DNA from 2 places in the Brevundimonas sp. SORGH_AS_0993 genome. Region 2 is predicted to be linked to the other one. Evidence: predicted binding sites of a transcription regulator. Region 2 holds the regulator's gene; the other holds the start of a gene.
The links. Region 2 encodes LexA, which represses DNA repair genes until DNA is damaged. Its sites were predicted from a motif close to ATGTTCNCNANNTGTTCT; they were not measured.
Positions count from the first base shown of each region.

Region 1 (4,857 bases), 520 kb from region 2:
TGGTTGGCGATCAGGCCAGCACGATTGCCGATATCGAGCAGGATCATCGCGGCGATCAGGAAGCCGATATGTGAGCCCGCTTCGATGACCAGCAGGAAGGCGAGCAGCACCGTGAGCGCCCCGATGCGAAGCACGAGAGGGGCGCCCAGACGATCGACGGCCCGACCGATCCAGGGCGAGGCCAAGAGCCCGGCAAGGCCGACGAAGCCGAAGGCGCCCGCCATGTCCGGGCCGAACCGGTAGGGCTCTTCGGCGAGCAGCGTCGCCAACGATCCCCACAATGCCGAGAAGGCCGCGAACATCAGGAAACCGGCCAGGCAGGCGGCGCGCAGGACGGGTTCCCTGCGGATCAGGTCGCCAAGCGAAGACAACAGCGACAGGTAGGGCAGCGTCGTGCTGGGCGGGGTCCGGGGCAGCCGGAAGATCACGATCGCCATCAGCACGGCGTCGATTCCGACCGCGACCAGAAACATGGTGCGCCAGCCCGCATGGCCGCCGACGACGCCGGACAGCGTTCGCGCGAACAGGAGTCCCGCCGACAGGCCCGAAAGAAGAGAGCCGACGATACGCCCTCGCACCTCCGGCGCGGCCAGTCCCGAGATGGCGGGAATAATGACCTGCGCCATCACGGCCGTGAGGCCGACGGCGACACTGGCGGCGATCAGCGCGGCAAAGGTCGGCGCAAAGGCGACGGCCAGGAGGCTCGCCATGTTGAACGCCAGCAGGGTCAGGATCAGCCGCTTGCGATCAATCCGGTCGCCCAAGGGTACGAACAGGACGAGCCCGCCCGCATAACCGAGCTGGGTCGCCGTAGCGAGAAGGCCCGCATCGGAACCAGATCGGCCAAAGCTGGCGCCCATCTCGGGCAGCAGCGGTTGATTGTAATAGAGAGTCGCGACGGCGAAGGCGCAGGCGGCCGCCATCAGGAAGATGGTGGCTGGAGACAGCGGATCGGCCGCCGGATCCTTGCGATCGACCAAGGATGACATGGGCAGGTCTCGGATAAAGAGGACGGCCGTGTTTGCGCCTTTCGGCCTTTGCGGATAATCGCCCTTTCTCGCTCAACATTCTTGCGCACTATGCAAAGATGGACTTCGCGCGTTACGCCGCTCACCTGGAATTGTTCGTCGAGGTCGCGGATCGCGGCAGCTTCTCCGCTGCGGCGCGCAAACGGGGCGTGGCCGTATCCTCCATCGTCCGCAGGATCGACGCGCTGGAGGCCGATCTTCAGGCGAAGCTCTTCGTCCGCTCCACTCGCGCTTTGACGCTTACCGATGCGGGCATGAAGCTGCTCGGCCGCGCCCAGGACGTCATCAACCGATTGGTCGACGCGCGATCGGAGATTAGCGCTTTCGATGAAAGACCCACGGGTGTCTTGCGCGTCAGCTGCCTGCCGACCTTTGGCCGCCTTCACGTCATTCCCGTGGTGGCGAAGCTCCTGGAGACCTGGCCGAACCTCGGGATCGAACTCGAACTGACCGAGCGCCTCTCCGATCCCGCCACAGAGCGGTGCGATGTCGCGATCCGTGTCGGAGATCAGGTGGACAGCGGTTTGATCGCAACCCGCATCGGCAGCCAGCGCTGGATGATCTGCGCGGCTCCGTCCTATCTCGATCATTATGGCCGACCGGCAACGATTGAGGCCGTCGCGGATCACAGAAGGATCGGCAAGGCGCGTGAACTTCCCGATATCGGCTGGTCGCGTGTCACGAGCGCGGGTGTCGAACTGACCGACAGCGCCCGCATCTTCCGCTGCGATGAGTTCGAAGCGCAAAGGCAGGCTGCTCTATCCGGGATCGGCCTGGCCATGCTGCCGAATTGGGTCGTCGCGTCGGACATCGCGGGGGAGCGGCTGACTATGCTCTTCGACGAGCCGACACGGGAAGCTTCGCCGATCCTGATCCTGCGCGCTTTGCCGGATGCGCCGCCGAAAATGCGCGTCTTCATCGACGCCATGCGCGACATGCAGGTGTAGCCGGCGAGGCGGCGGCGGCATAGGTCAAAGCACCGAGCGGCGATCCGGCGAGGGGCTCAAGATCAAAAAACTAACGTGACGCTGGCTTGATCTGCACAAAGAACATATCATGAACAAATGGCGCAGATCGATCTTCGACGAAAGCTGGCGGTTCTGGCGGATGCGGCCAAATATGATGCGTCCTGTGCGTCGTCGGGATCCACAAAGCGAAACTCGCTGGGGGGCAAGGGCGTGGGGTCGACCGAGGGGATGGGGATTTGCCACGCCTATACGCCGGACGGGCGCTGCGTCAGCCTGCTGAAAATCCTGCTGACCAACTTCTGCATCTACGACTGCGCCTATTGCATCAATCGGGTGTCGTCGAACGTGGAGCGGGCGCGGTTCACGGTCGAGGAGGTGGTGGATCTGACGCTGGCCTTCTATCGGCGCAACTATATCGAGGGCCTGTTCCTGTCGTCGGGCGTCATCCGCAATGGCGACTATACGATGGAGCAACTGGTCGAGGTGGCGCGGCGGCTGCGTGAAGATCACGACTTTCGCGGCTACATCCATCTGAAGCTGATCCCCGAGGCGGATGCGCGGTTGGTGGAGCTGGCGGGGCTCTACGCCGACCGTCTGTCGGCCAATATCGAACTGCCGCGTGACGAGGCGCTGGGGCGGCTGGCGCCCGAGAAGGATGCACGGACCATCCGGAAGGCCATGGGCCAGGTGCGGTTGAAGCTGGAGGAGGCCCGGCCCGAACGACGGGACCGAAAACGCCCGCCCGCCTTTGCGCCGGCCGGTCAATCGACCCAGCTGATCGTCGGGGCGGACGGGGCGCCGGACACCGAAATCATGGCGCGCAGCGCATCGCTTTACGGCGGCTATGGCCTGCGCCGGGTCTATTATTCCGCCTTCAGTCCCATTCCGGACGGGTCCAGCCTGTTGCCGCCGACCAAGCCGCCGCTGATGCGCGAGCATCGGCTGTATCAGGCCGACTGGCTGATGCGGTTCTATGGCTTCAGCGCGCCCGAGATCGGGGAGGGCGCCGACGACGGCATGCTGGACCTGGCGGTCGATCCGAAACTGGCCTGGGCGCTGCGGCGGCGCGAGGCGTTTCCGGTCGATGTGAACAAGGCGGCGCGCGAGGCCCTGCTGCGGGTGCCGGGGCTGGGGGTGAAGGCGGTGGACCGGATTCTGTCGGTCAGGCGGTATCGGACGCTGAGGCTGCAGGACGTAGGGCGGCTGACACGGTCCATCGAGGCGGTGCGGCCGTGGATCACGGCGCTGGACTGGACGCCCGGCGGGCTGACGGACGCAGCCGATCTGCGGGCGCGGCTGGCCCCGCGCGCCAAGGTCGAACAGTTGAGCCTGTTCTGATGCGCACGGCGATCCTGGCCGATCCGCTGGATTTCGACGGGTGGCGGAGGGCGGCGCGGGCCTTTCGCCTGGCAGGGGTGGAGCCGGCGATGGCGCGGTTCGTCGTCGCCGCGGGCCAGGGGGCCCTGTTCGAGGAGGGTAACGGACCCCCGGCCGAGGTGGGCGGCGCCTTCACCGCGCCCCGCGCCTTCGTCGAGGCGGCGCAAAACCTGATCCAGCATCGGTCCGAGGATCGGTTCGACCTGATGTATCGTCTTCTGTGGCGGCTGAAGGAGCAGCCGGACCTGATGGCCGTCCTGTCCGATTCCGACGTCGCCGAAGCCGCCGACCGGATGAAGGGGGTGCGGCGGGCGGCCCACAAGATGAAGGCTTTCGTCCGCTTTCGTCAGTCCGAGGATGCGCGGGGCGAACACTGGGTCGCCTGGTTCGAGCCCGCCCATCGGGTTCTGCAGTCGACGGCGCCTTTTTTCGCGCGGCGGTTCAGCACCATGCGGTGGTCGATCCTGACCCCGGATGGGACGGCGTCCTGGGACGGCGACCTGATGCGGTTCGGCCCGGCCGTGGATCGCAGCCAGGCGCCGGCCGAAGACGAGATGGAGGAATTCTGGCGCACCTACTACGCCTCCACCTTCAACCCGGCGCGACTGAAGCCGAAGGCGATGCGCTCGGAGATGCCGAAACAATATTGGAAAAACCTACCCGAGGCGGCGCTGATCCCGGAACTGACGGCGGCTGCGTCGGTTCGCACCGATGTCATGGTGTCTCGGCCCACGCCCCAGCCCAATGCGCGGTTCCAACGCGCCCGAGCGCCCCTGGTGGATCGGGCCGCGACCGACGATCTGGTTCCCGACACCTTGGCCGACCTGGCGCGCGGGGTGCAGGGGTGCCGCCGCTGCCCGCTGTGGCGCGATGCGACGCAAGGGGTCTGTGGCGTCGGCCCCAAGACGGCCGAACTGATGGTGGTGGGCGAACAGCCCGGAGATCAGGAAGACCTGGCCGGTCGGCCCTTCGTCGGCCCGGCGGGCCAGTTGCTGGACCAGGCGATGGCCGAGGCGGGGCTGGACCGAGACGCGCTGTACCTGACCAACGCCGTCAAACACTTCAAGCACGAACCGCGCGGAAAGCGCCGCCTGCACAGGACGCCGAATGCTGGCGAGGTCCAGGCCTGCCGCTGGTGGCTGGACCATGAACGTAAGCTGGTGAAGCCGCGGTTGATTCTGGCCCTGGGCGCCACGGCGGGCCTGGCGGTGCTGGGACGAAAGGTTGCCGTACAAGCCGAGCGGGGCGCGGTCATGGTCCAGGCCGACGGGGCGCGCGTCCTGATGACGGTCCACCCGTCCTATCTGCTGCGTCTGCCCGATGCGGAGGCCAGGGCGCGGGAGCGGGCGCTGTTCGTGCGCGACCTGAGAACGGCGATTCAGGCCGTCTGAAGGCGTGACGGTTCGTCCCCGGTTTGCGCCGGGGCCGAGGCAGCGTATCGTTGGGTCGATGTTGGAACTTCGCTCTCTTCCGGTCGAATGCGC
Region 1 is NZ_JAUTAH010000001.1:19,118-23,974, forward strand. Features, by position in the region: gene QE389_RS00110 (MFS transporter) at 1-980, opposite strand, end outside; gene QE389_RS00115 (LysR family transcriptional regulator) at 1,022-1,975, shown strand; gene QE389_RS00120 (putative DNA modification/repair radical SAM protein) at 2,093-3,334, shown strand; gene QE389_RS00125 (UdgX family uracil-DNA binding protein) at 3,334-4,764, shown strand.
Region 1: a site for LexA is predicted at 2,075-2,092, ahead of QE389_RS00120 (putative DNA modification/repair radical SAM protein). Genes of this name have one in related genera too.

Region 2 (4,857 bases):
CCTGGCCGCCGCGGCCATCGACGACGGCCGCGCCGCCCGGGCCTTGGCGCGCCTGGTGCGGATCACCTCCACGCCCCTGGAAACGGAAGGAGCGGCATGACCGACGTGTTGGAACGGATCGCCGACTACAAGCGAGAGGAAGTCCTTGCGCGCAAGGCCGCCGCCTCTCAGGACGCGATCGAGGCCCTGGCGCAGGCCGCCTCCACCCCTCGCGGTTTTCGCGACGCCCTAAGTCGCGCCGTCGAGGAAACTGGCCGCCCCGCCTTGATCGCCGAGATCAAGAAGGCTAGCCCTTCCAAAGGCTTGATACGGGCGGACTTCCATCCGGCAAACCTCGCCATGGCTTATGAGGCCGGCGGCGCGGCCTGCCTCTCGGTCCTGACCGACGGCCCGAGTTTTCAGGGCGACGACGCCTATCTGACCCAGGCGCGGTCCGCCGTCGCCCTGCCCTGCCTACGCAAGGACTTTCTGGTCGATCCCTGGCAGGTGGCCGAAAGCCGCGCCCTGGGCGCCGACTGCATCCTGATCATCCTGGCGATGATCGACGACGGGCTGGCGGGGGAACTTCTGTCCGAGGCAGAACGGTTCGGCATGGACGCCCTGATCGAAACGCACGACGAAACCGAAATGGCCCGCGCCTGCGCCCTTGTTTCGGATCGGACGGACGCCCTGGTCGGGATCAACAATCGGTCGCTGCGGACCTTTGAGGTGGACCTGGAGGTTACGGAGCGCCTGTCGATGCTCAGCCCTGTGCATGCGCTGCTGGTCGCGGAAAGCGGCATCTTTACGCCCGAGGATGTCGAGCGCGTTTCGGCCGCCCACGCCCAGGCGATCCTGGTCGGTGAAAGCCTGATGCGCCACGACGATATCGAGACGGCCACCCGTCGCCTGCTGGCCGCCTGACAACGGACCTGACGGCGGGCGACACTGCCGTTAAGTTGACATTAGCAAGGAACACTTACAGAACATCGTCAATGTTCACGGCCCGTTCCGATTCGTCGGTCGGGCGCATGAGGGGCCGGCGATGCTCACGCGCAAGCAGCACGAACTGCTGATGTTCATTCACGAACGGATTCAGGAAACGGGCGTTTCCCCGTCGTTCGACGAGATGAAGGAGGCGCTGGACCTGGCGTCCAAGTCTGGCATCCACCGCCTGATCACGGCGCTGGAAGAGCGCGGTTTCATCAGGCGTCTGGCCCATCGCGCCCGTGCGCTGGAAGTCACCAAATTGCCCGAACAGGCCACGGCCGGGGCGCCACGCGGTCGGGCCGGCTTCAAGCCCGACGTGATCGAAGGCGGCGCCGCTCTGTCAGCGCCGGTCGCCACGCCCGCCAACGACATTCGCGAACTGCCCCTGCTCGGCAAGATCGCCGCCGGCACCCCCATCGCCGCCATCCAGCACGAACAGGACCGCCTGCCCGTGCCGGAATCCCTGCTGGGCAAGGGCGATCACTATCTGCTGGAGATCGAAGGCGATTCCATGATCGAGGCCGGCATTCTGAACGGCGATCTGGTGGTCATCCGGCGCGGCGACACGGCCAACAATGGCGAAATCGTCGTAGCCCTGGTCGAGGGCGAGGAAGCGACGCTGAAACGCCTGCGTCGCAAGGGCGCCTCCATCGCGCTGGAGCCGGCGAACCGCCTGTACGAAACCCGCATCTTCGGACCGGATCAGGTCCAGGTTCAGGGTCGTCTGGTCGGCCTTATGCGCCGCTATCACTGACGTCGGGATCGGGCTGGCGGGTCCACGGGCGCCGACCCCGCGCCTGGGTCGTCCAGACCGCCCTCCAGCCCTGCCCTTCCCTCCACAGTTCAACCGCACCGCCCCGGGCATAGTCGATTCCGTCCAGCACCAACCGTCCCTCACAAGCCGGCGGCAGGGTCGGGACGGCCGCCCGCACACTGACGACCGGCGCCGAACGGCACAGGGCCTCCATCTGATCGGCGTCCGGGCTGCGCTTGCCCCACCACAGCGCTATGGGACCTGACGCCGATGTGTCCGGCCGACAGGCGAAACGGGCGCAGGTCCAGCCATCCTGCGGCCTATCCGTCATTTCAAGCCCGCGTCGGCGGGACCAAAGATCGACGGCGAACTCCCGCACGCCGGGCCGGACCACCACGGCCTCATCCGCCTGGCGGAAAGCCGCATTTGTCCCGCCGTCTCCGATCCACAGATCCGGCGCAGCCGGTCGGGGCCACAGCAGAACCGCCGCCGCGAACGGCGCGCCCAGACATCGCAACCGTCCGCGCCACAGGCAGATGAACAGCACGCCCAGAAAGGCGATGGGCAGGACGTAGTCGGGCGCGCTGGCGATGGTGCGGACGGCGCCGGGCAAGCCTGCCGTCCAGCCGCCGACGCCCAGCATCGCTTCCACACCCCAGCCTGCGACGGCCAGAAAAGGCGCGCCCAGGCCCAGGGGCTCCAGCGCCGCCCCCAGGGCCAGGGTCGGCATCAGGATGAAGTCGGCGATCGGCGCCGTGCCCAGATTGGCCAGCAGGCCATAGACGGCCGTTCGATTGAAATGCTGCATGGCGAAGGGTCCGGTCGCCAGGCCGGCCACCAGGCTGGCCGTCACCGCCGCCGTCAGCCAGCCGCCGAAACGCTGCACCGCCGCGATCGGCCAGGGCACGGAAATCTCTCGCATGCGCTTCGGCCAGGCCTCGACCAGGGCCACCAGGGCGGCGGTCGCCGCGAAGGACATCTGAAACCCCGGCGTCACGATGGCCTCGGGCTGAAGCGCCAGAACCACAAAGGCCGCGACCGCCAGGCCGTGCATCGTCACCGCCTGGCGATCCAGCAGGATGGCCAGAAAGGCGATGGCGGCCGTCACGGCCGCCCGTTCCGCCGGCGCCGGCGCGCCTGATACGACCAGATAGACCGCCAGGGCGATCAGGCCCGCCGTCGCGGCGATTTTCTTGCCGGAAATCCTCAGGGCCAGCCAGGGCCAGGCCGCGACGCCCAACCGCACCCCGAAGAAGACGAAGCCGCCCACGATGGCCATGTGCAGGCCCGAGACCGACAGGATGTGCGCCAATCCCGAATCGCGCATCAGGTCCAGGTCGTCCTGGCTGATCCAGGTTTCGTGGCTGGTGGTCATGGCGGCGGCGATCCCGCCGTTGCGGACGCCCAATCGCTCTACGATCCGCTCAGCCAAGGCATAGCGCGCGCCATTGATCGTCATGCTCAGCCGCAGTCGCCAGGGGGCGGGCGCCAGGTCGATGCGTCGGGTCTCTCCCAGGGCGAAGGCCACGCCGCCCATGCCCTGGAAAAAAGCGTTGCGGCCGAAATCGTAGGCGCCGGGGCTGGCGGGCGCGGGCGGCGGATTCAGAATGGCGAACAGTCGAATAGCCTCACCGGGGCGGGGCGGCTCTCCTCGCACCGTGGCCCTCAGCCGGACCGGCGTTTGCTCCGGCGCCAAACCGCGAATCCGCACCGGCGCGATCACGACCCTGGCCCCGCGTTGGCCCGGACTGTCGACGTCCACGACCCAGGCTTCGATGACGGTGGGACGACTCAGCGCCGGCGCGATCGGGGCGGCGACGAATTCGGTCCGGATCTTGGCCACCGCCAGACCGCCAGCCAGGCAGGCCGCCATCAACAACAGCCAGACCCAGGCCCGAGCCAGACCCCGCTGGCGCGCAAAAAGCCACCCGCCCGATGTCGTTACGGCCATGCCGAGCAGAGGCCACAAGGGCGGTTCAACCCTTAGTGCGAAATAGAGCGCCGCCCCGCCGCCAAAGGCCACAGGCGCGCACAGACGTCGGCGCGACGACTGGGCCGCGACCTCTTCCCTCCACCAGGCGTGCAAACGCGCGGCAGGGGTAGGTTTTGCCGTCTCGGGGGGTATAAGGGCCTGCCTTACGGACCCTTCCCCCATGACCCTGCCTTCCTCGACCGTCGTCACTCGCTTCGCCCCCTCGCCCACAGGCTATCTGCATATCGGCGGCGCGAGAACCGCCTTGTTCAACTGGTTGTACGCCAGACGACACGCAGGACGTTTCCTGATCCGCGTCGAGGACACCGATCGCGAGCGGTCCACGGACGAGGCCGTAAAGGCGATCTTCGACGGCCTAAGCTGGCTGGAGCTGTTCGCCGACGAAGAGCCGATCTTCCAGTTCAGCCGCGCCGACCGCCACCGCGAGGTCGTCGATCAACTGCTGGAAAGCGGTCACGCCTACCGCGACTTCGCCACGGCCGAGGAAACCGGCCGTCTGCGGGACCAGGCCAAGGCCGAAAGGCGTCCCTTCGAATCGCCCTGGCGCGACCGAAAGCCGACGGTGGACGATCTGGCCCTGCCCCACGTCGTTCGCTTCCGCCGACCCCGCGGAATGACCATCACCGTGCCCGACGCGGTGCAGGGCGCCGTCAACTGGTCGAGCGACGATCTGGACGATCTGGTCCTGCTGCGTTCCGACGGCGCGCCCACCTATAATCTGGCTGTGGTCGTGGACGATCACGACATGGGCGTCACCCACGTCATCCGTGGCGACGACCACCTGAACAATGCGGCGCGTCAGAGCCTGATCTACGACGCCCTGGGCTGGACGCGGCCAACCTTCGCCCACATTCCCCTGATCCACGGCCCCGACGGCGCCAAACTGTCCAAACGTCACGGCGCCCAGGCGGTGCATGAATACGCCGAGATGGGTTATCTGCCCGAGGCCATGCGCAACTATCTGGCCCGTCTGGGCTGGGCGCACGGCGACGACGAACTGTTCAGCGACGAACAGGCCGTCGCCTGGTTCGATCTGGACGGAATTGGCAAGGCGCCGGCGCGCCTGGACTTCGACAAACTGGCCCACGTCAACGCCCACTGGCTGCGCCTGGCGGACAATGATCGTCTGGCCAAGATGGCG
Region 2 is NZ_JAUTAH010000001.1:537,390-542,246, reverse strand. Features, by position in the region: gene trpD (anthranilate phosphoribosyltransferase) at 1-100, shown strand, start outside; gene trpC (indole-3-glycerol phosphate synthase TrpC) at 97-903, shown strand; gene lexA (transcriptional repressor LexA) at 1,025-1,723, shown strand; gene QE389_RS02765 (ComEC/Rec2 family competence protein) at 1,704-3,692, opposite strand; gene gltX (glutamate--tRNA ligase) at 3,877-4,857, shown strand, end outside.